Regions from separate parts of the Pseudomonas tructae genome, predicted to be linked through region 1. Evidence: riboswitches for the same ligand, from Rfam matches in the RefSeq annotation. Region 1 holds a riboswitch; the other holds the start of a gene.
What was found. Region 1 has a riboswitch for FMN ahead of ribB (3,4-dihydroxy-2-butanone-4-phosphate synthase). Riboswitches for the same ligand answer to the same signal wherever they lie in the genome.

Region 1 (11,638 bases):
TGTTCATGTTGGTACTTCCATTTTATCTGTTGCTGCCGGGCTGCTTGAGCCCGGCAAACCTCATCCGGCCTTGATGCTGACCAGTCCATTCAACACCTGATCCAAGCCGCCGAACACCGATATCCGGTCGATGCGCTCGGCCACCCGCTCCAGGGTTTCCAACTCCTTCAGGCGCAAGGCCGTCGGGTTGTCTTCCATGACCTTCGCTGTGTTGAGCAGCGAGCGGGTCGCCGAGGTCTCTTCACGGCGGCGGATGACGTTGGCTTGCGCCGCTTTCTCCGCCTCCACCACTTGTGCCAGCAAGGCTTTCATCTCGCCTGGAAGGATGATGTCGCGTACCCCCAGACCGCTGACTTCGATGCCGCTGCCGGCGAGTTTCTCCTGCAGATACTGGCTCACCGAGTCATCGATCAACTGCTTGTTCTCCAGCAACTCATCGAGGGTGCGGGTGCCCACCGCCGCCCGCAGGCCGAACTGCACCTCGCGGTACAAATGCTCCAGCGGCTTGCTCAACTGCGCGAACGCACCGAGCACATCGCTGTAGCGCCAGTTGGCCGCAAGGTTCAGGCGCAGGCTGACCTTGTCGCGGGTGAGGATTTCCTGCCCGCTGATTTCCATGGCCTGGATACGCATATCGACCATCTCGACGCTGACCTGGCGGTTGAAGCGCCAGAAGCCGTACTGCCCGGCGCCAAGCAACTCCTCCACCACGCCATCAACCTTGAGCACACCGACATGGAAGGCTGGCACCGCCGCCAGCAACACCGCGTCCAGCCCGGCCAGGTTACGGCCGCGCAGTTTCGGCTGGTTGAGCTTGGCCACCAAGGCGCCGTCCAGGCGATAGGTCTGGCTCAGGTCGATGCGCTGCAGGGTCTGCGCGCTCTGGCCTTTCCAGAACAACTGACGGCTACCCGGGGCCAGCAACTCGACCAGGGCGCCATCTTCACAACGCAGGCCGGCTTCGTTTTCTGCCAGGTCCATGCGCTCGAAATACTGCTCGACCAGGGCCGGCTCGCTCTGGCGCAAATAGCCTGCCAGGCGATGTTCGAACAGCGAAGTATTGAGGCTGAAGGTTTCTACCGTCAGCCGGTTGTGCAGGTCGAAACGCTTGTGCACGCCAGGTTCGAGGATCGACACAAAGTCGCCTTCACAGAACAGCAGGCCGCGTTCGTTCTTTTTCACGATAAAGCGTTTCAACAGTTTCATCTTGATCATCCTGTGCAATTAAGTCCTTGGTGCCGGTGTTGCCAAAATGCCGAGCACTGCGGGCGTGACCCGGAGGAGTCGGTTGCCGGGACGTCCTGTCCATTGACCGCGTCCTGCGGTCCGGCAACTGCCTTGCTCCGGGCCCGGCCGACAAGCCGGGTAAATCAGCGATGAGCGTTCGCGCGCCTTGCGCACCTTGCGCACCTTCCTGGCTACGCCCCACCGGCGGGTACAACATTCGAGATACCTTGGAGGGTATGTAAGGTTCGAGTCAGGCCTCGAGACCAGCGTCTCCGTGAGGAGCCACGCTATCGACTGCTCGTTGCGGCGGCGGCATGCACGACACCTACACCAGGGGTGGGCTCGTGCACCGGCGGAGACATAAACCCCGTCCCGTTGGCCAGCTTGGCGATGCGGTCGAAGAAGATATTGCGAGGGCCGTGCCAGTTTTTTCGAACAGCACTGAATTAATTTTTATCTTATTGATTTATAAGAATTTTATTTTTCATATTGTGAATTTCAATTTTTCACCACCTCACAACCAACAACATTTTTATATACCATGGGATACGTACTTATCTTTTGAGCTAAACAGACATGAACAAGCGCAGCGTCGCCATCGGCTTTCTCGGCACCACCCTTGATCGCAACGGCAAAGGCGCGGCGCGCTGGCAGCGCTGGCGGCCGACCATCAGCCTGTGCCAGCAGGCGCACACGCCAATCGACCGCCTGGAACTGATTCACGGCAGCAGCGCCCGCGACCTGGGCCTGGCCGAGCGTATCCGCGAGGACATCCGGAGCATCTCGCCGCACACCGAGGTGCGCCTGCAGCCCATGACCCTGCGCAACCCCTGGGACTTCGAAGAGGTCTACGGCGCACTCCATGACTTCGCCAGCAGCTACCCCTTCGATACCGAGCACGAGGACTACCTGGTGCACATCACCACCGGCACCCACGTCGCGCAGATCTGCTGGTTCCTGCTCACTGAAGCGCGCTACCTGCCGGCGCGACTGATCCAGACCTCGCCAGCCCGCGGCAAGCAAGACACCGCCGACCCAGCCGGCAGCAGCACGCTGATCGACCTGGACCTGTCGCGCTACGACCACATTGCCTCGCGCTTTCAACGCGAGCAGGCCGACAGCCTGAACTTCCTCAAGGCCGGTATCGCCACCCGCAACGCCGCCTTCAACCGCTCCATCGAGCAGATCGAGCGCGTGGCCCTGCGCTCGCGGGCGCCGATGCTGCTGGTCGGCCCCACCGGTGCGGGCAAGTCCTTCCTGGCCCGGCGCATCTACGAACTCAAGCGCGGCCGCCATCAACTGGAGGGGCGCTTTGTCGAGGTGAACTGCGCCACCCTGCGCGGTGACGGCGCCATGTCAGCCTTATTCGGCCATAGCAAGGGCGCCTTCACCGGCGCCCAGAACGCCCGTGAAGGCCTGCTGCGCGCAGCCGATGGCGGCATGCTGTTCCTCGATGAAATTGGCGAGCTGGGTAGCGATGAGCAGGCCATGCTGCTCAAGGCCATCGAAGAGAAACGCTTCTTCCCGCTGGGTTCGGACCAGGAGGTGGCGAGCGACTTCCAACTGATCGCCGGCACCCACCGCGACCTGCGCAGCCGGGTTGCCGAAGGCCTGTTTCGTGAAGACCTGTATGCGCGCATCAACCTCTGGACCTTCGAACTGCCGGGGCTGGCCGGACGCCGCGAAGACATCGAACCGAACATCGATTTCGAACTGCAGCGCCACGCCCGCGAACAGAACCGCCAGGTGCGCTTCAACCTCGAAGCCAAGCGCTGCTACCTGGCCTTCGCCAATTCACCGCAAGCACGCTGGGCCGGCAACTTCCGCGAGCTGTCAGCGTCAATCACACGCATGGCCACCCTGGCCGACAGCGGGCGCATCGACGAAGCCCTGGTGCTCGAAGAAATCGACCGCCTGCAGCGCGCCTGGGGCGTGGCACAATCCGCGGATCCGCTCGACGCACTGCTGGGCGACAAGCCGCTGGACCAGTTCGACCGCCTGCAACTGCACGCCGTGCTCACTGCCTGCCGCAACGCCCGTACGCTGTCCGAGGCCGGGCGCCAGTTGTTCAACGTGTCGCGCCTGGAAAAGGAAAAGCCCAACGACGCTGATCGCCTGCGCAAATACCTGGCGCGTTTTGGCCTGGAATGGAATCAACTCAAGGACTGAACAGGGTGCTAAAATCCGCGCCCTCTTCGGCCGCACCTGGCCGAGCCCTACCGAAAAAGGACTCTCGGCCATGTCATTGCTGACAGCTACCCGCCTGCACCTCTGCTCCTTCGGCCTGCTGGCCGGCCTCAGCCTCGCTGCCACCACTGCCTACGCCGACGAAGCCAGTGACCAGGCCCTGCACAAGGGCCGCTGGCAAGGCATGGCCGCCATGGCCAACCTGTACCTCAACGACGCCACCCCGGCCGAGTTCATGGATGCCGGCGACAAGGAAAAAAGCGAGCACGACAACTATGCCGGCGCCCTGGCCTTTTACCTGACCGCCGCACGCCTGGACCCGAAGAACGCCTTCGCCGCCTACCAGGCCGCTGCCGCGCTGTCGGCCATGGACAGCCCGGAACTGGCCGCGCAATACCTCGACGAGGCGCGTGAGCGCGGTTTCTGGCAAACCGTGATCCTCAAGGAAGACGACGAACTGGAGCCGATGCAAAAAGACCCGGCCTACCAGAAGCTGCTGCAGGCCGCAGAAAAGAACTACCCAAGCCAAGCCAAGGATGCCGGCCTTGCTGCCTTCAGCATTCCTAAAGGCAAGGCCCCTGCAGGCGGTTGGCCGGTAGTGGTGTGGCTGGCCGGCTTCGGCACCGAAGGCGTCAACGGCACCAACATGCGCGCTGACCTGGTCGGCGAAAAGGCTGTATTGGTGGCCCTGAACGGCACCCTCAAGCGCGACAACCATCAGTTCATGTGGCAACGGCAATCGGTCGAGCCGACCGAGCAAGCGGTGGCGGCAGCTCTGAAAAAACTGGAAAAAGACACCCCCATCGACCGCTCGAAAGTCGCCCTGATCGGCTTCTCGCAAGGCGCCGAACACGCCGCCCACCTGATCGCCCAGTACCCGCAAAACTACAGCGGTGCCGTGCTGCTGTCGCCAGGCGGTTTCAAAATCCCGTTCACCGTGCAGAAGGCCAAGGACAAGCGCCTGGTCGTGGTCCACGGCGCACAGGAGCATGAAAGCAACCTGCAACTGACGGCCACCACCGAACAAGCCTTTGCCAGCAACAACCAGGTGCAGAGCCACGAACACCCCGAAGGCCATACCTTCCAGGACGACTGGCGCAAGGTCTACCCAGGCTACCTGGACTATGCCCTGGGCCTCTGAGCCACCTCAGACTTTGGTCGTAGCCCTGGGGCTTGCAAACATACTGGCACTCTGCTGTATGCTTGCAGGGTCTTCAGGGCGGGGTGAAAGTCCCCACCGGCGGTAAATCGAAAGATGAGCCCGCGAGCGCCTCGGCTTTTGGCCGGGGGTCAGCAGATCTGGTGCGACTCCAGAGCCGACGGTCATAGTCCGGATGAAAGAAGGCGTCAAGTCAGGGCCATCAGGCGCCCTGGCGCACGCATTTTGTTCGCCCTGAAACGTTCATCGATCTCTTACGAGGAGCGTTTCATGTCCCCTTTGCACCGCAAGCAATTCCCTAACGTCGCCGCCGCCGTCGAAGCCTACAAGGCCGGTAAACCCGTGCTGTTGCTCGATGACGATGATCGCGAGGACGAGGCGGATATCATCGCCGCTGCCGAAAACATCAGCCTGCAGACCATGGCCATGATGATCCGCGATTGCAGCGGCATCGTCTGCCTGTGCCTGGATGAAGCCACGGTCGACGAGTTGTCGCTGGCACCGATGGTGCCGAACAACCGCGCCCGCCATGGCACCGGCTTCACCGTCACCATCGAAGCGGCTGAAGGCGTGTCCACCGGCGTTTCGGCCCAGGACCGCATCACCACCATTCTTGCTGCCCTCGACTCGACCGGCGATGACATGCGCATTGTCAGCCCTGGCCACGTCTTCCCGTTGCGCTCGCGCGACGGTGGTGTACTGACCCGCCGCGGCCACACCGAAGGCTCGGTGGACCTTGCCCGCCTGGCCGGCCTGCGCCCGGCAGCGGTACTCTGCGAGCTGATGAACCCCGACGGCAGCATGGCCCGTGGCGAGCAGGTGGCGGTCTACGCCAAGCAATACTCGCTGCCGGTGCTGACCATCGACGAACTGGCCCGCTACCGCCAGGCAGCCGCCATGAGCCCGGCACTGGAAAGCGCCTGAGTAATTTTCTGTTCGAGAAAATTTACAGCCTTGCAGACAGCTACTAAGGTCAATGCAGAGGACTGAATCGCGGCTGATTCAAGGCAGTCGCATCGTGCTGAGCGGGTGCAGTCACATGCACCCGGATTTGCCTCTGTTAGGGGGTGGGAGGACGACTTCATGGGGCGCCGCAAGCCAACCCGGAGTCGTCCCCGCCCCTGATTTTTTCTGCCTTACTGAAAACCCAGCTGGCTGCGCAAAAAATCATGCAGGCCGACTGCGCTTTTTTTGTAGCCGTCGGCGCTCAGGTGCACCAGATCCCCTCGGGCCAGGCCCGCCGCTTGCCAGCCGTCAATCGAACACGGCCCGCCCATGTACGCCTGCCAGTCCCAGAACAGCGCGTTGGCCTGCTTGGCCGCCTGACGCTGGATGCGGATCACCTGAGCCAGTTGCTGCGGCTGACGCGCGGCACAACTGCGAGCCTTGCGCTGCTTGATCGAATCCGGCGGACCGACCAGCAGTATCACCGCCTGCGGCAGGTCCTTGCGCAGGCGCTTGAGGGTAGTGCGCAGTTGCGTCTGGTACAGGCTGAGATCAAGGGTGTCATCAAAGGCTTCGTTGGTGCCGTAGGCAAGAATCACCAGGTCCGGACGCAGGGTCTTGAGATTGTCCTGCCAGCCGGCCTGCCATTTGTCCTGCACCTCCAGGCGCGCACCGTTGATGCCCAGCGCCGAATAGATCACCCCGGCATTTTTCTGGCTCTGGATATACCAGCCACCCAGCAGCGTCCCGGGCCGACTGTTGAGGGTCAGGTCCAGCGGCAGACCAAGGTTGCCGACCTGCGGCCCGAGGCGCCATTGCCCCGCGGTTGCCGCCAGCATGCGCTGGTTGCGCCCGCGCCCGTCGCGCAGCACCAGGGTGCTGTTTTCTCGCGCCTGGTACAGGGCCTGGACCCGATAGCGCTGCGCCGTGGGCTCGCGGGCTTCGATGCGCACGCTGGGGTTGGCCGCCTTCGGCACTGACAGATAACCGCCGAGGGGGAACTGGGTGCTCTGCTGATTGCGCGCCGACACCAGCTCCCACTGACGCTTGGCGGTTTTCAGGATGACCTGCTCATAGCGCGTGCCCGGCACCGGCGAGGCGGCAATCAGGCCGATACCGCCGTCGCCGTAACGCGCTTGCAGCAGGCGACGCATCTCGCCACTGAACAGGTCGGCGGCGGTGTGCGAATCGCCGAACTGGATGATGTTGACCGGCGCGCGGTTGGCGTTGCGAAACTTGCCCGCCAGCACCGCCAGGTTGCCATCGACACGCTTGGCCGGGGCCTTGGCCGCCGAATTGACGGGCTTGGCCGTGGTATTGACCGCCGCCACCGGGCTACAGCCCGGCAGCGCGCAGATCAGCAGGGCCAACCCAAGAATGTTGTGCAGTCGACGCATCAGTGTCCCGTTACAGTGAGGCCGGGAAAGGCGATCATCGAGAGAATCCGTTCCGAGATCAGCTTCTGTCCGGTGGGGGTGAAATGGATGCCGTCATCGACCCGGGTCTTGATCCGTTTGCCCTGGCTGTTCTGCAAGGTATAGGAGAAGCTGTCGTCGTTGTAACCGAGCACCGGGTTGGCCGAGACATAATGCTGCTGATACAGGCCGGCCTGCTGCTCGTACAGCCCGCTCAGGTACGCCATGGCCGTCGACAACTTGGGCTTTTGCATGTTCGGCGGCCCGACCCAGATCACCTGCACATTGTGCGCACGGGCCTGGTCGAGAATCGAATCGATACGCTGGCGATAGGTCACTTCCCACTCCGGCGACTTGAAGCGCAGGAACGGCTTGCCCTTGCCCTGGGGCATGTCCCAGGGATCGTTGGGGCCGAGGAAGATCACCATCAGGCGGATGTTCGGCTCGCTTTCCAGGGTCTTGGCCACGGTTTGCGGCCAGTTGAAGAACCCAGGATATGCAAGACCGGTACTTTGCTTGCTGAGGTTGACGCTCTTGATCTGGTAACGCTTGCGCAGGCTGTTGGCCAGATGCGGGGCCACGCCCTGCATCAACGAATCGCCGACCAGGAACACTTCGTCACCCTCTGCCAGAGACACCACCGTGTCCACTGCCCCGGGCACCTGGACAACCTGCGGAGCAGGCGCGGGCACGGCAAGCGGTGCGCTCGCAACCTTGGCAACTACCGGTGTGCTCACCGGGACTTGCGCGGCAACCGGCGGCTTGTCCAGGTGGACCGGTACCACCGGTATCGGCGCCGGCAACTCGATCGTGTTGCTGGCCTCAACCTTGGCCAGCAGCACCGGCTCTTCGCGTTGCTCCAGGCTGTCGATAAAACGGTCACGGGTATCGCCCAGGTTCTGGGTGAGATTGCCCCCCAGGCGCCAGGCCGGGCTCTGCCCAAGCACAGGCAGCTCGCAGCTCTGGTGGTACTTCTGCTGGCAATAGAGGCTGATCGAATCCTGGTTCAGCCAGAACAACAGCAGCGTGGTCACGACAATGGCGTACAGGGCCTTGAGCGCGCCCCTCTGCGAGGACATCAGCCGACCGGCATTAGAAGCTTGCATAGATGAACCCCGGCACGCCCGATTGCGAAGCAAAAATGACCAAGGAAATGAACAATCCCAACGGTATCGGATACAACTGCCAGGGCAAGCGCGTGGTGGCGGCAAAGAACGTGCGCAACATCACCAGCAACTGCGGATAGACCGCGACATACAGCACGCTAACCAGCAACAGCAGACCGGTGCTGGAGAGCAATCCATCGAGGCTCAAACCTTTGATACCGGCGAGCATGTCCATGGCCTCATCGAGGCTGGCGCTACGGAAGAAGATCCAGGCAAAGGCCACGTAGTGGAAAGTCAGCAAGCGCGCTGCCAAACCGGCACCCGGCCAGCGCATGGGCTGCGGCAGGATGTAGGTCGAGGCCTTGTACAGCGCCAGGCCAATACCGTGCAGCGCGCCCCAGATGATGAAGTTGATGCTCGCCCCATGCCACAGGCCGGAAACCAGCATCGCCAGCAGCATGTTCAGGTTGCCGCGCCATACGCCCTGGCGGTTGCCGCCCAGGGGAATGTAGACATAGTCGCGAATGAACAGCGACAGGCTGATATGCCAGCGGCCCCAGAATTCCTTGAGGTTGTGCGCAGCATAGGGCGCATTGAAGTTGTCAGGCAGGCGAAAGCCCAGCAGCAAGGCAATACCGGTGACCAGGTTGGTGTAGCCGCTGAAGTTGAAATAGATCAGGAAGCTGTAGCCATACACGCTGAGCAGGATCTGCTCGGGCGAATAGCTGCCCGGCGTCTCGAACACCGGGTCGACCCATTCGCTGGCCAGCCAGGCGCTGCAGAAGAACAGTTTGACCACCGCCAGGGCGATCAAGCCCAGCGCACGTTGCGGCTCCAGTACTTGACGAATACCGCTTGAGCGAATCTGCGGCAGCATGTGCTTGGCGCGGTTGACCGGGCCGGCGATCAGGCTGGGGAAGAACGCCAGGTACAAGGCCAGGTCGAACGGCGATGCCGAGGGCATCTCGCGGCGGTTGATCGACACCAGGTAGCTGACCGAATGAAAGGCGTAGAACGACAGACCGATCGGCACCAGCACTTCGAGCACCGGCAAGGAAACGTCGAGCCCCGCGCTGGCCAGGGCGCCCTGCACGCCGCCGACGAAGAACTCCTGGTACTTGAACAGGTAGAAGCAGCCCAGTACCAGCAGCAATACCAGCACATAGCTGAAGCGCCGGCCCGGATAACGCTCACCGACCAGACCGAGCAGGTACACCAGGGCGCTATAGCCGAGCAGGATGTACAAGGAGTTGAAGCTGAAACTGGCCACCAGAGCGTAACTGGCCGCCAACAGCAGTACGTTCTGCAGGCGAACGCTCCAGCACAGGCTCCAGTAAACGATGAAAAACAGTGTGAAGCAGAGGCCAAACTCGATCGAAAGGAAGCTCACAACGTAGTCCATTACGTGACAACAGAAATAGGAGGCTTCACCACCGCAAAGCCGCGAGGTAAAGCGGGCGCGATTATGGCAGAGAGCCACAACCCCTCACAATGCGAGCCCTGTAGAAAAATCAAGACTCCACCATCAGGCTTTGTGCAACAGAATGCGACGAAAGACCACCCCTGGCGATTTGCTCCCCCCGCCCCGCTCTGCTAGTGTCGCGCCGTTTATACTGCCACCGAGACAGCCGCCATGGCCCGAAAAAAAGCTTCCATTGATTTCGAGCAATCCCTTGCCGACCTGCAGGTCCTGGTCGAGCGCCTGGAGAACGGCGAGCTGTCGCTGGAAGACTCGCTGACCGCTTTCGAACAGGGCATCAGCCTGACCCGCGACTGCCAGAGCGCCCTGGCCCAGGCCGAACAGAAGGTCCAGGTGCTGCTCGAGCGCGATGGAGAACTGGCCGCCGAACCTTTCGATGCGGACCAGCCAGAATGATCGCCGCCTACCAGGCCAGTTGCCAGGCACGGGTCGACGCCGCTCTCGAGCAATTGTTCGTCGCGCCGTCGGTTGAGCTCACCCGCTTGTATGAGGCCATGCGCTACAGCGTCATGAACGGCGGCAAACGGGTGCGCCCACTGCTCGCCTATGCTGCGTGCGAGGCCCTTGGTGCGGCACCGGAACAGGCCAACGGCGCAGCGTGCGCGGTCGAGCTGATTCACGCGTATTCCCTTGTGCACGACGACCTGCCGGCCATGGACGATGACGACCTGCGCCGCGGCCAGCCGACTACCCACAAGGCGTTTGACGAAGCCTGCGCGATTCTCGCTGGCGACGGCCTGCAAAGCCTGGCCTTCAGCGCCCTGCTCGACTCGCAGTTGAGCCCGCAACAAGACAGCATCCGCCTGGCCATGGTTCAGGCCCTGGCCCTGGCGGCGGGCCCGGCCGGCATGGTTGGCGGCCAGGCCATCGACCTTGGCTCGGTGGGCATCAAGCTCGACCAGAAGGCACTGGAGTTCATGCACCGGCACAAGACCGGCGCGTTGATCGAGGCCAGCGTCAAGCTTGGCGCCCTGGCCAGCGCCCGCGCCGACCAGATCCAGCTCGAGGCGTTGCAGACGTACGCACAGGCCATCGGCCTGGCCTTCCAGGTCCAGGACGACATCCTCGATGTCGAGAGCGATACCGCCACCCTGGGCAAGCGCCAGGGCGCCGACATCGCCCGCGACAAGCCGACTTACCCGGCCCTGCTCGGCCTCGATGCAGCCAAGGCCTATGCCCTGGAGCTGCGCGACCATGCCCTGCATGCCCTGCGTCCGTTTGACGCGGCGGCCGAGCCGTTGCGCGAATTGGCGCGTTACATTGTTGAACGGCGTAATTAAGTGCAAACCGCATCGCGGGGCAAGCCCGCTCCCACAGCGATCACTGTAGGAGCGGGCTTGCCCCGCGATCAGCTCAAATGGGCAGCCATTACCGCAATAAGGTAAACTGCCGCCACTTCATATCTATAACGATTCGCCTGATGCCCACGACGTTTCAAGAGATCCCCCGCGAACGCCCGGTCACGCCGCTGCTTGACCGTGCCGATACGCCTGCCGGCCTGCGCCGCCTGGCTGAAGCCGACCTGGAGAACCTGGCCGACGAACTGCGCCAGGAGCTGCTCTATACCGTTGGTCAGACCGGCGGGCATTTCGGTGCCGGCCTGGGCGTCATCGAGCTGACGATCGCCCTGCACTACGTCTTCGATACCCCGGACGATCGTCTGGTGTGGGACGTCGGTCATCAGGCCTATCCGCACAAGATCCTCACCGGTCGCCGCCAGCGCATGAACACCCTGCGCCAGAAGGACGGCCTCGCCGCCTTCCCGCGTCGCGCCGAGAGCGAGTACGACACCTTCGGCGTCGGCCACTCCAGCACCTCAATCAGCGCAGCCCTGGGCATGGCCATCGCCGCCCGCCTGCAGAACGATCCGCGCAAGTCGATTGCCGTGATCGGCGACGGCGCGTTGACCGCAGGCATGGCCTTCGAGGCGTTGAACCACGCCCAGGAAGTCGACGCCGACATGCTGGTGATCCTCAACGACAACGACATGTCGATTTCGCGCAATGTCGGCGGCCTGTCCAACTACCTGGCCAAGATCCTCTCCAGCCGTACCTACTCGAGCATGCGCGAGGGCAGCAAGAAGGTCCTCTCGCGCCTGCCTGGCGCCTGGGAAATTGCC
Region 2 (11,638 bases), 2.3 Mb from region 1:
ACCTGTAGGAGCGGGCTTGCCCCGCGATCAATCCGCCAACACAGCATCCCCCACACCGTTTAGACTGCGCCTTTGCGACCCTATTTGTCGCATTGCCGAAAGCCTTGGTAAAACAGGGTTTGGCGCTATAAGAAGTTGTCGCTTGGCGGCAAGGTCAGGCGCCGATCTGTCCTTACAATCCCCTCATCGCTCGCCAGTTTCAGGCAGGCGTTCCTCTTCAGGAGACTCCGATGTCCGCTCCGCACGATACGGTACAACGCGCCGATTTCGACCAGGTGATGGTCCCCAACTATGCACCGGCGGCTTTCATTCCCGTCCGTGGAGCGGGCTCCCGCGTCTGGGACCAGGCTGGCCGCGAGCTGATCGATTTCGCCGGCGGCATCGCCGTGAACGTCCTGGGCCATGCCCACCCGGCGCTGGTAGGCGCCCTGACCGAGCAGGCCAACAAGCTGTGGCACGTGTCCAACGTGTTCACCAACGAGCCGGCCCTGCGTCTGGCGCACAAGCTGGTCGATGCGACCTTCGCCGACCGTGCGTTCTTCTGCAACTCCGGCGCCGAAGCCAACGAGGCCGCATTCAAGCTGGCCCGTCGTGTTGCCCATGACCGTTTCGGCCCAGAGAAGCACGAGATCATTGCCACCGTTAACAGCTTCCACGGTCGTACCCTGTTCACCGTCAGTGTCGGTGGCCAGCCAAAGTACTCCGACGGTTTCGGGCCGAAAATCACCGGCATCAGCCATGTGCCGTACAACGATCTGGAAGCGCTGAAAGCGCAGATCTCCGACAAGACCTGCGCCGTGGTCATCGAGCCGATCCAGGGCGAGAGCGGTGTGGTTCCGGCCGACGTTGCCTACCTGCAAGGCGCCCGCGAGCTGTGCGACAAGCACAACGCGCTGCTGATCTTCGACGAAGTGCAGACCGGCGTTGGCCGTACTGGCGAGCTGTTCGCCTACCAGCACTATGGCGTGACCCCGGACATCCTCTCCAGCGCCAAGAGCCTGGGCGGCGGTTTCCCGATCGGCGCCATGCTGACCACCAACGAGCTGGCCAAGCACCTGACCGTCGGCACCCACGGCACCACCTACGGTGGTAACCCGCTGGCTTGTGCTGTGGCCAACGCGGTGCTGGACGTGGTTAACACCCCTGAGGTGCTGGCTGGCGTCAAGGCCAAACATCAGCAGTTCAAGGCGCGCCTTGAGCAGATCGGCGAAAAGTACGGCCTGTTCACCCAGGTGCGTGGCGTTGGTCTGCTGATCGGTTGCGTGCTGTCCGAGGCCTGGAAAGGCAAGGCCAAGGAGGTATTCAATGCCGCCGAGAAAGAAGGCCTGATGGTCCTGCAAGCCGGCCCGGATGTGGTGCGTTTCGCCCCGAGCCTGGTGGTTGAAGAGGCCGATATCAACGAAGGCCTGGACCGCTTCGAACGTGCTGCGGCAAAACTGACTCAGGCCTGATTTGCCTGCAGTCCTTTCATCGGCCCTGCGGGGCCGGTGAAGCGAATTCCAGAGCAGGTGCCTGCGGGCGCCTGCTGTTTTCTCTGCGCCGACAGATGTCGGCCTGTTTTCCCGAAAGGAGTGACACCATGCTGGTGATGCGCCCCGCGCAAATGGCTGATCTGGGCGAAGTACAGCGTCTTGCCGCAGACAGCCCCATTGGTGTCACGTCCTTGCCGGATGATGCCGGTCGTCTGAGCGACAAGATTGCCGCTTCGGAAACCTCCTTCGCCGCCGAAGTCAGCTTCAACGGTGAAGAGAGCTACTTCTTTGTCCTTGAAGACAGCAGCAGCGGCAAGCTGGTCGGCTGTTCGGCCATCGTTGCCTCGGCCGGTTACTCCGAGCCGTTCTACAGCTTTCGTAACGAGACCTTCGTGCATGCGTCGCGCGAGCTTAAGATTCACAACAAGATTCACGTGCTCTCACAGTGCCACGATCTCACCGGCAATAGCCTGTTGACCAGCTTCTATGTGCTGCCGGAACTGGTCGGCAGCGGCTGGTCCGAACTCAACTCCCGTGGCCGCCTGCTGTTCATGGCCGCCCACCCGGAGCGCTTTGCCGAATCGGTGGTGACCGAGATCGTCGGCTACAGCGACGAGCATGGTGAATCGCCATTCTGGGACGCCATCGGCCGCAACTTCTTCGACCTCAACTACGCTGCGGCCGAGCGCCTGTGCGGGCTCAAGAGCCGGACTTTCCTGGCCGAACTGATGCCCCATTACCCGATCTACGTGCCCTTGCTGCCGGATGCCGCGCAAGAGGCCATGGGCCAGGTGCACCCGCGAGCGCAGATCACCTTCGACATCCTGATGCGCGAAGGCTTCGAGACCGACCACTACATCGACATTTTCGACGGCGGCCCGACCCTGCATGCGCGGGTTTCCGGCATCCGTTCGATTGCCCAGAGCCGGGTGATGCCGGTCAAGCTGGACGATACCGCCAGCAAGGGCGGGCGCCCCTACCTGGTCAGCAACGGCCAGTTGCAGGACTACCGTGCAGTACTGCTGGAGCTTGACTGGGCACCCGGCAAGCCGGTCAGCCTGAGTCTTGAAGCCGCCGAAGCCCTGGGCGTCGGCGAAGGCGCCAGCGTGCGCCTGGTCGCGGTTTGATCCCTGCGGTTCGATAACCGAGCACCCAGGTCGAGTTTTGCGGCAGGCCCCAGGCCGCCGCCCGAGGAGATAGCATGATCGTTCGTCCCGTACGCAGCAGCGATTTACCCGCGCTGATCGAGCTGGCGCGCAGCACCGGCACCGGCCTGACCACCTTGCCGGCCAATGAAGAGCGCCTGTCGCACCGGGTCGGCTGGGCCGAGAAGACCTTCCGTGGCGAAGCCGAGCGTGGCGATGCCGATTACCTGTTCGTGCTGGAAAACGACGAAGGTGTGGTGGTGGGGATCTCCGCCATCGCCGGTGCCGTCGGTCTGCGCGAGCCCTGGTACAACTACCGGGTCGGCCTGACCGTCAGTGCTTCCCAGGAGCTGAACATCTACCGGGAAATCCCCACCCTGTTCCTGGCCAACGACCTGACCGGCAATTCCGAGTTGTGCTCGTTGTTCCTGCGTGCCGATCACCGCAGTGGCCTCAATGGCCGCCTGTTGGCCAAGGCGCGGATGCTGTTCATTGCCGAGTTCCCGGAGCTGTTCGGCAACAAGATCATTGCCGAGATGCGTGGCATGTCCGACGAACAGGGGCGCTCGCCGTTCTGGGAAAGCCTGGGTCGGCACTTCTTCAAGATGGAGTTCAGCCAGGCCGACTACCTCACCGGGGTTGGCAACAAGGCATTCATTGCCGAGCTGATGCCCAAGTTTCCGCTGTACACCTGTTTCCTCTCGGAAGCGGCGCGCAACGTCATTGGTCGGGTACACACCGATACAGAGCCGGCGCTGGCGATGCTCAAGGGCGAAGGTTTCAGCTACCAGGGCTATGTCGACATCTTCGACGCAGGCCCGGCGGTAGAGTGCGAGACCGCCAAGATCCGCGCGGTGCACGACAGCCAGGCGCTGGTGCTGGCAGTCGGTACGCCGGGCGACGACGCTACCCCATTCATCATCCACAATCGCAAGCGCGAAGACTGCCGCATCACTGCCGCACCCGCGCGCCTTGCTGCCGGTACCCTGGTGGTCGATCCACAGACCGCCAAACGCCTGCGCCTGAACGCCGGTGACCAGGTGCGTGCGGTACCGCTGTCTGCAGCCCGGGAGGCCAAATAATGACGACTCACTTTATCGCCGGCAGTTGGCAGGCAGGGCAGGGCGAGGCGCTGCAATCGCTCGACCCGGTCAGCCAGAAGGTTGTCTGGCAGGGCCAGGGCGCCAGCGCCGGGCAGGTTGACGATGCGGTCAAGGCTGCCCGTCAGGCATTCGCCGGCTGGGCGCTGCAATCGCTGGAAGCGCGCATCAGTGTACTCGAGGCCTTCGCCGCTGCGCTCAAGGGTAATGCCGACGCCCTGGCGCACTGCATCGGTGAAGAAACCGGCAAGCCGCTGTGGGAAGCCACTACCGAAGTGACCAGCATGGTCAACAAGGTGGCAATCTCGGTGCAGAGTTACCGCGAGCGCACCGGCGAAAAGAGCGGCCCGCTCGCCGACGCTACTGCCGTGCTGCGCCACAAGCCCCATGGCGTGGTTGCCGTGTTCGGTCCGTACAATTTCCCCGGTCACTTGCCCAACGGGCACATCGTGCCGGCGCTGCTGGCGGGTAACACTGTGGTGTTCAAGCCCAGCGAGCTGACCCCGAAAGTCGCCGAACTGACGGTCAAGTGCTGGATCGAGGCCGGTTTGCCGGCCGGCGTGCTCAACCTGGTCCAGGGCGCCCGTGAAACCGGCGTAGCCCTGGCGGCCAATCCGGGCATCGATGGTTTGTTCTTCACCGGCTCCAGTCGCACCGGCAACCTGCTGCACCAGCAGTTCGCCGGGCGTCCGGACAAGATCCTGGCCTTGGAGATGGGCGGCAACAACCCGCTGGTGGTGGATGAGGTCAAGGACCTGGACGCTGCGGTCTACACCATTGTCCAGTCGGCATTCATCTCCGCCGGCCAACGCTGCACTTGCGCGCGCCGCCTGCTGGTGCCGCAAGGCACCTGGGGCGATGCGCTGCTCAAGCGCCTGGTTGAGGTGTGCCGAACCATCTCGGTCGGTGCCTTCGATCAGCAGCCAGCGCCGTTCATGGGCTCGGTGATCTCCCTGGATGCGGCCAAGGCATTGCTCGATGCCCAGGTCCAGTTGCTGGCCAACGGTGGCCTCTCGTTGCTGGAGATGACCCAGCCACAGGCCACTGCCGCGTTGCTGACCCCTGGCATCATCGATGTCAGCGCAGTTGCCGAGCGTCCGGACGAAGAGTTCTTCGGCCCGCTGCTGCAGGTGATCCGCTACAGCGATTTCGATGCGGCCATTGCCGAGGCCAACAACACCCAGTACGGCCTGGCGGCGGGCTTGCTGTCGGACTCCCATGCGCGTTACCAGTATTTCTGGCTACAAAGCCGTGCCGGTATCGTCAACTGGAACAAGCAACTGACCGGCGCTGCCAGCAGTGCGCCATTCGGGGGGGTGGGTGCCAGCGGCAACCACCGCGCCAGTGCTTACTACGCGGCGGATTATTGCGCTTACCCGGTAGCCTCGCTGGAGACCGCCAGCCTGACCCTGCCTGCGACACTGACGCCAGGCGTCTCCCTATAACAAAAGGTCCACGGAGCCTTGCCGATGAAATCGTTTGAAGTGAATTTTGATGGTCTGGTCGGACCGACGCACAATTACGGCGGGCTGTCGTACGGCAACGTTGCTTCGCAAAGCAACAGCCAGCAGGCGTCCAACCCACGCGAAGCCGCGCTTCAGGGCCTGGCGAAAATGAAGGCGCTGATGGAGATGGGCTTTGCGCAGGGCGTGCTGGCCCCGCAGGAGCGTCCGGACGTGGCCGCGCTGCGCCGCCTGGGCTTTGCCGGCACTGACGCGCAAGTGATCGAGCGGGCTGCCAAGGAGGCCATGCCACTGCTGGTTGCCAGTTGCTCGGCTTCGAGCATGTGGGTGGCCAACGCTGCCACCGTCAGCCCGAGTGCCGACACCGCAGACGGCCGCGTGCACTTCACGGCTGCCAACCTCAACTGTAAATATCACCGCAGCATCGAGCACCCGACCACCAGTCGCGTGCTGGGTGCCATGTTCGCCGATAGCAAGCATTTCGCCCACCATGCGGCCCTGCCGGCCGTGGCGCAGTTCGGTGATGAAGGGGCGGCCAACCATACGCGCTTCTGCCGCAGCTACGGTGAGGCTGGCGTCGAGTTTTTCGTCTATGGCCGCAGCGCGTTCGACGCTCGCTACCCGGCGCCGCAGAAGTACCCGGCGCGCCAGACCCTGGAAGCATCACAGGCTGTCGCGCGCCTGCACGGCTTGAGCGACGAGGGTGTGGTCTACGCCCAGCAGAACCCGGCAGTGATCGACCAGGGCGTGTTCCACAACGATGTGATCGCGGTGGGTAACGGCGAAGTGCTGTTCTACCACGAAGACGCCTTCCTCGAGACCGAGGCGATGCTTGGCCAACTGCAGGCTAAACTGGCTAAGCGGGGCGGCAACTTCAAAGCGATCTGCGTGCCGCGCTCGGCTGTTACGGTAGAGGACGCAGTGCGTTCGTACCTGTTCAACAGCCAGTTGTTGTCTCGCGCCGATGGTTCGATGCTGCTGATCGTGCCTGAAGAGTGCCGCAACAACGAGCGGGTCTGGGCCTATCTGTCGTCGCTGACCAGTTCCGGTGGCCCGGTCAGCGAGGTCAAGGTCTTCGATCTCAAGCAGAGCATGCAGAACGGCGGTGGGCCGGCGTGCCTGCGCTTGCGCGTGGCACTTAATGAAACGGAACTGGCGGCGGTCAATCCAGGCGTTATCATGACTGCACCGCTGTACGACACCCTGACCCAATGGGTTGAAAAGCACTACCGCGATCGCCTGAGCGAAACCGACCTGGCCGATCCGCAGCTGTTGCTGGAGTGTCGTACGGCACTGGATGAACTGACCCAGATCCTCAAACTGGGTTCGGTCTATCCATTCCAACGCCAACCTTGAGAGAGAATTCGATTATGTCCGACGCCCTGCAGCTGATCCTTGAAGATGACGATGGTACCCAGCTGGAAACTTCCTGCACCCGCTTTGCGGTGGTCTGGCAAGGCAAGGAGGTATGGATTCAGCAGGATGGCCGTGGTCAGCTGCTGATCGGCGTCGATGTCGAAGAAGGCGACGCCGAGTACGCCAACCTGCTGCTGCGCCCGCTGGCCACTAACCTTGTGAGCCTGCAGCTGGAAATGGAACCGGCCGATGCCGGCGACGATGATGATCACGTTCATGGTCCCGATTGCGGCCACCATCACTAAGGAATAGCCCATGCTCGCCCTCGGCAAACTGCTTGAACTGACCCTGGCCGGTCGCGAACCGGCAGAGAAGACCCAGGTGACTGCCGACGGCGTGCGCATGCGCTGGCTTGGCGAGGGCGCCCTCGAAGTGCGTCCGCCCGAGGCCTGTGATAATGGCCTGGACCTGCTGTTGTCAGCGGGCATCCATGGCAACGAAACCGCACCGATCGAGCTGCTCGACCGGTTGCTGCACGACATTGCCCGCGGCGATCTCAAGCCGCAGGCACGTATTCTTTTCCTGTTCGGTAACCCCGAGGCGATCCGCCGCGGTGAGCGTTACCTCGAGCTGGACGTGAACCGCCTGTTCAATGGCCGTCACGATCAGGTCAGCGGTGCCGAGGCCCTGCGCGCCTGTGAGCTGGAGCGCCTGGCGGCGACCTTCTTCAGCGTCCCTGAGCGCACCCGCCTGCATTACGACCTGCACACCGCCATTCGCGGTTCGAAGATCGAACAGTTCGCCCTCTATCCCTACAAGGAAGGCCGTCAGCACTCACGTCGTGAGCTGGCACGCCTGCGGGCAGCCGGCATGGAGGCGGTGCTGCTGCAGAGCAAGATATCGATCACCTTTACCGCCTATACCTATGAGCAACTTGGGGCCGAAGCCTTTACCCTGGAACTGGGCAAGGCGCGGCCGTTCGGGCAGAACGACGGTGTCAATGTCGGGCGCCTGGAAACCCGCCTCAAGCAGATCATTGAAGGTACTGAGCCTGAGCAGCCAGAGGCGCTGGACGGTTTGCAGTTGTTCAGTGTGGCGCGCGAAATTATCAAGCACAGCGACAGCTTTCAGCTGCACCTGGCTGCCGATATCGAGAACTTCTCGGAGCTTGAGCCAGGCTACTTGCTGGCCGAGGACATCGCCGATACCCGCTGGATCGTCGAGGAAGAGGGCGCCCGCATCATCTTCCCCAACCCCAAGGTCAAGAACGGTTTGCGCGCGGGGATTCTGATCGTCCCTGCCAAGCCCGATCAGTTGGCCTGAACCGGACTGTGGTGGGAGCGGGTCTCAGCCGACGCGTTTTTGCGACACTTCATTGCGGCGCAGGGCGCGCAGCTTCTGCAGGGTGTCGGCGCAGGTCTTCGCCGCTTCAGCGCCCTTGACCAGGAAGTGCTCGAAGTAGAAGTTCTGATGCTCGTCGCCAGCATGGAAGTGGTGCGGGGTCAGAACTACCGAGAACACCGGTACCTCGGTTTCCAGTTGCACTTGCATCAGGCCGCTGATCACCGACTGGGCGACGAACTCATGGCGATACAGGCCGCCATCGACCACCAGGCCGGCGGCAACGATACCGGCATAACGGCCGCCTCGGGCCAGCAGCTTGGCATGCAGGGGGATTTCGAAGGCGCCGCCGACTTCGAAGAAGTCGATATCACCGGCCTGATAGCCTTGTTTACCCATTTCCTCGACAAAGGCTTTGCGCGCCTGATCGACAATATCCTTGTGCCAGCAGGCCTGGATGAATGCGATGCGCTCGTGGGTAGGGTGCTTGCTATCGATTGCGGTAGGTTGCATTGAAACGGACTCCTGTTTGGATAAGAAACAGGGCGCTGGATCGAAAGGGATTTCGCCACGAAAGACGTAGGCACAACGCTGCCTATCCCGTTCTCTCTTTATCCGGACTATGACCGTCGGCCCCGGAATCACACCGGGTCTGCTGACCTTGCAGGCAGGCCTGCAAGCGCTCGCGGGCTATGCGCAGTGCGCGCAATTACCGCCGGTGGGGAATTGCACCCCGCCCTGAGAACGTTGCCATCGTTTGGCCGATGGCGAGGAATTATTAGCACAGATGCCGGGTAAACGTATAGGCTGCTAACGATTTTTTAGGATGAACGACGTTTCATCCGGGAAACCTTGCCAATTGCTTTGTGTGGCCCCAGTAATACCGTGTCACTAGATAAAAACAGGCCCAGAGAGGCCGTGCAGGCTGGCTGTGGGCGGTTTTGCGCTGTCGTTGTCGTTGCAGGCCGTCCAATTGACAGCCTCTATAGCATAAACACACTGCACCCAAGCCTAAGGCCCGATATAATGCGGCCCTTTGCCGTCGTTTCGTCAATTTGCCGCAAGCATTTGCCTTAAGGCCGCCGTTTCCGTGGAAGAACCTATGAAAAGCGCAGAAATCCGTGAAGCCTTCCTTCGCTTCTTCGAAGAGCAGGGACACACCCGAGTTGCCTCCAGCTCCTTGATCCCGGGCAACGACCCGACCCTGTTGTTCACCAACGCGGGGATGAACCAGTTCAAGGACTGCTTCCTTGGCCAGGAAAAACGCGCCTACACCCGCGCGACCAGCAGCCAGAAGTGCGTGCGCGCCGGTGGCAAGAACAGCGACCTGGAAAACGTCGGCTATACCGCCCGTCACCACACCTTCTTCGAGATGCTGGGCAACTTCAGCTTCGGCGACTATTTCAAGAAGGACGCCATCACCTACGCCTGGACCTTTCTGACCGGCGTACTGCAGTTGCCGAAAGAAAAGCTGTGGGTCACTGTCTATGCCACCGACGACGAGGCTTATGACATCTGGACCCAGCAGATCGGCGTTCCGCCCGAGCGTATGGTGCGTATCGGCGACAACAAGGGTGCGCCGTACGCTTCCGACAATTTCTGGACCATGGGCGACACCGGCCCGTGCGGCCCGTGCACCGAGATCTTCTACGATCATGGCGCCGACATCTGGGGCGGCCCACCCGGCTCGCCGGAAGAAGACGGTGACCGTTACATCGAGATCTGGAACAACGTCTTCATGCAGTTCAACCGCACTGCCGACGGCGTGCTGCATCCTCTGCCAGCGCCATCGGTAGATACCGGCATGGGCCTTGAGCGCATCAGTGCGGTCATGCAGCACGTGCATTCGAACTATGAGATCGACCTGTTCCGTAGCCTGCTCGAAGCCTCTGCTGCCGCCATCGGTTGCAAGAACCAAGAGCAGTCGTCGCTCAAGGTGGTATCGGACCATATCCGTTCCTGCGGCTTCCTGATTGCCGACGGCGTGCTGCCGTCCAACGAAGGCCGTGGTTATGTGCTGCGTCGCATCATTCGCCGCGCCTGCCGGCATGGCAACAAGCTCGGTGCCACCGGCAGCTTCTTCTACAAGATCGTCGCCGCCCTGGTTGCCGAGATGGGCGAAGCCTTTCCTGAGCTCAAGCAGCAGCAGGCCAACATCGAGCGCGTGCTCAAGGCTGAGGAAGAGCAATTCGCCAAGACCCTGGAGCAGGGCCTGAAGATCCTCGAGCAGGACCTGGCCGAGCTCAAGGGCAGCGTGGTGCCAGGTGATGTGGTGTTCAAGCTGTACGATACCTACGGCTTCCCGATGGACCTGACCGCCGACATCGCCCGCGAACGCGAGCTGACCATCGATGAGGCAGGCTTCGAGCGCGAGATGGAAGCCCAGCGTGAGCGTGCCCGCTCCGCCAGCGCTTTCGGCCTGGACTACAACACCCTGGTCAAGGTTGACGTGGCCACCGAGTTCACCGGCTATAGCGCCACCGCAGGCAGCGCCAACATCGTTGCTCTTTATAAGGATGGCAAGGTCGTCGAGCAGTTGGGTGAAGGCGAGGAGGGTGTGGTCATCCTCGATCGCACGCCGTTCTACGCCGAGTCCGGCGGCCAGGTGGGTGACACCGGCTACCTGCAGGCTGACAGCGTGCGCTTTGACGTGCGTGACACCACCAAGACCGGCGGCGCCTTCCTGCACCACGGGGTGGTGGCCAGCGGCACACTGACCGTCGGCGCCCAGGTGCAGACCCAGGTCGACGCCGACGTCCAGCACGCCACCTCGCTGAACCACTCTGCCACTCACCTGCTGCACGCGGCGCTGCGTCAGGTGCTGGGCGAACACGTACAACAGAAGGGCTCGCTGGTCGATAGCCAGCGGCTGCGCTTCGACTTCAGTCACTTCGAGGCGGTCAAGCCAGAGCAGCTCAAGGCCCTGGAAGACATCGTCAACCGCGAAGTGCGCAAGAACTCCGAGGTGCAAACCGAAGAGACCGATATCGAAACCGCCAAGCAGAAGGGCGCCATGGCGCTGTTCGGCGAGAAGTATGGCGACAGCGTGCGCGTGCTGAGCATGGGCGGCGATTTCTCCGTCGAACTGTGCGGCGGTATCCATGCCAAGCGCACTGGTGATATCGGCCTGCTCAAGATCATCAGCGAAAGTGGCGTGGCCTCCGGTGTGCGCCGGATCGAAGCGGTCACCGGCGCTGCCGCGCTGGCTTACCTGAACGCCGCCGAAGAGCAGCTCAAGGAAGCCGCGCAACTGGTCAAGGGCAGTCGCGACAACCTGATCGACAAGCTTTCGGCGGTGCTCGAGCGCAACCGTCAGCTGGAAAAACAGCTGGAACAGCTGCAGGCCAAGGCTGCTAGCGCTGCAGGCGATGATCTGTCCAGTGCGGCGGTCGAGGTCAAGGACGTCAAGGTCCTGGCCGCACGACTCGATGGCCAGGATGGCAAGGCGCTGCTGGCGCTGGTCGATCAACTGAAAAACAAACTCGGCCGCGCAGTGATCCTGCTCGGCAGTGTCCATGAGGAAAAGGTCGTACTGGTTGCCGGTGTGACCAAGGACCTGACTGGCCAACTCAAAGCCGGTGATTTGATGAAGCAAGCCGCTGCTGCAGTGGGTGGCAAGGGTGGTGGTCGTCCGGACATGGCGCAAGGTGGTGGTGTTGACGCCGCCGCGCTGGACAGCGCGCTGGCCCTGGCCGTGCCATTCGTGGAGCAGGGCGTTTAAGGCGGGCATCGGCCCGTCGTCTAGTGGCGGGCCATGGCGC

Region 2: another riboswitch for FMN. It lies ahead of EXN22_RS08920 (6,7-dimethyl-8-ribityllumazine synthase); the one in region 1 lies ahead of ribB (3,4-dihydroxy-2-butanone-4-phosphate synthase).

The regions. Positions count from the first base shown of each region.
Region 1 is NZ_CP035952.1:5,334,190-5,345,827, forward strand. It holds gene EXN22_RS24440 (RtcB family protein) at 1-7, opposite strand, end outside; gene EXN22_RS24445 (slipin family protein) at 61-1,206, opposite strand; gene rtcR (RNA repair transcriptional activator RtcR) at 1,804-3,396, shown strand; gene EXN22_RS24460 (alpha/beta hydrolase) at 3,467-4,555, shown strand; FMN riboswitch at 4,621-4,764, shown strand; gene ribB (3,4-dihydroxy-2-butanone-4-phosphate synthase) at 4,844-5,497, shown strand; gene EXN22_RS24470 (SGNH/GDSL hydrolase family protein) at 5,710-6,915, opposite strand; gene EXN22_RS24475 (SGNH/GDSL hydrolase family protein) at 6,915-8,012, opposite strand; gene EXN22_RS24480 (MBOAT family O-acyltransferase) at 8,026-9,429, opposite strand; gene EXN22_RS24485 (exodeoxyribonuclease VII small subunit) at 9,673-9,915, shown strand; gene ispA ((2E,6E)-farnesyl diphosphate synthase) at 9,912-10,799, shown strand; gene dxs (1-deoxy-D-xylulose-5-phosphate synthase) at 10,940-11,638, shown strand, end outside.
Region 2 is NZ_CP035952.1:1,923,393-1,935,030, forward strand. It holds gene EXN22_RS08885 (aspartate aminotransferase family protein) at 231-1,451, shown strand; gene aruF (arginine/ornithine succinyltransferase subunit alpha) at 1,580-2,599, shown strand; gene astA (arginine N-succinyltransferase) at 2,674-3,699, shown strand; gene astD (succinylglutamate-semialdehyde dehydrogenase) at 3,696-5,162, shown strand; gene astB (N-succinylarginine dihydrolase) at 5,187-6,536, shown strand; gene EXN22_RS08910 (topoisomerase II) at 6,551-6,841, shown strand; gene astE (succinylglutamate desuccinylase) at 6,852-7,859, shown strand; gene EXN22_RS08920 (6,7-dimethyl-8-ribityllumazine synthase) at 7,884-8,390, opposite strand; FMN riboswitch at 8,476-8,627, opposite strand; gene alaS (alanine--tRNA ligase) at 8,980-11,598, shown strand.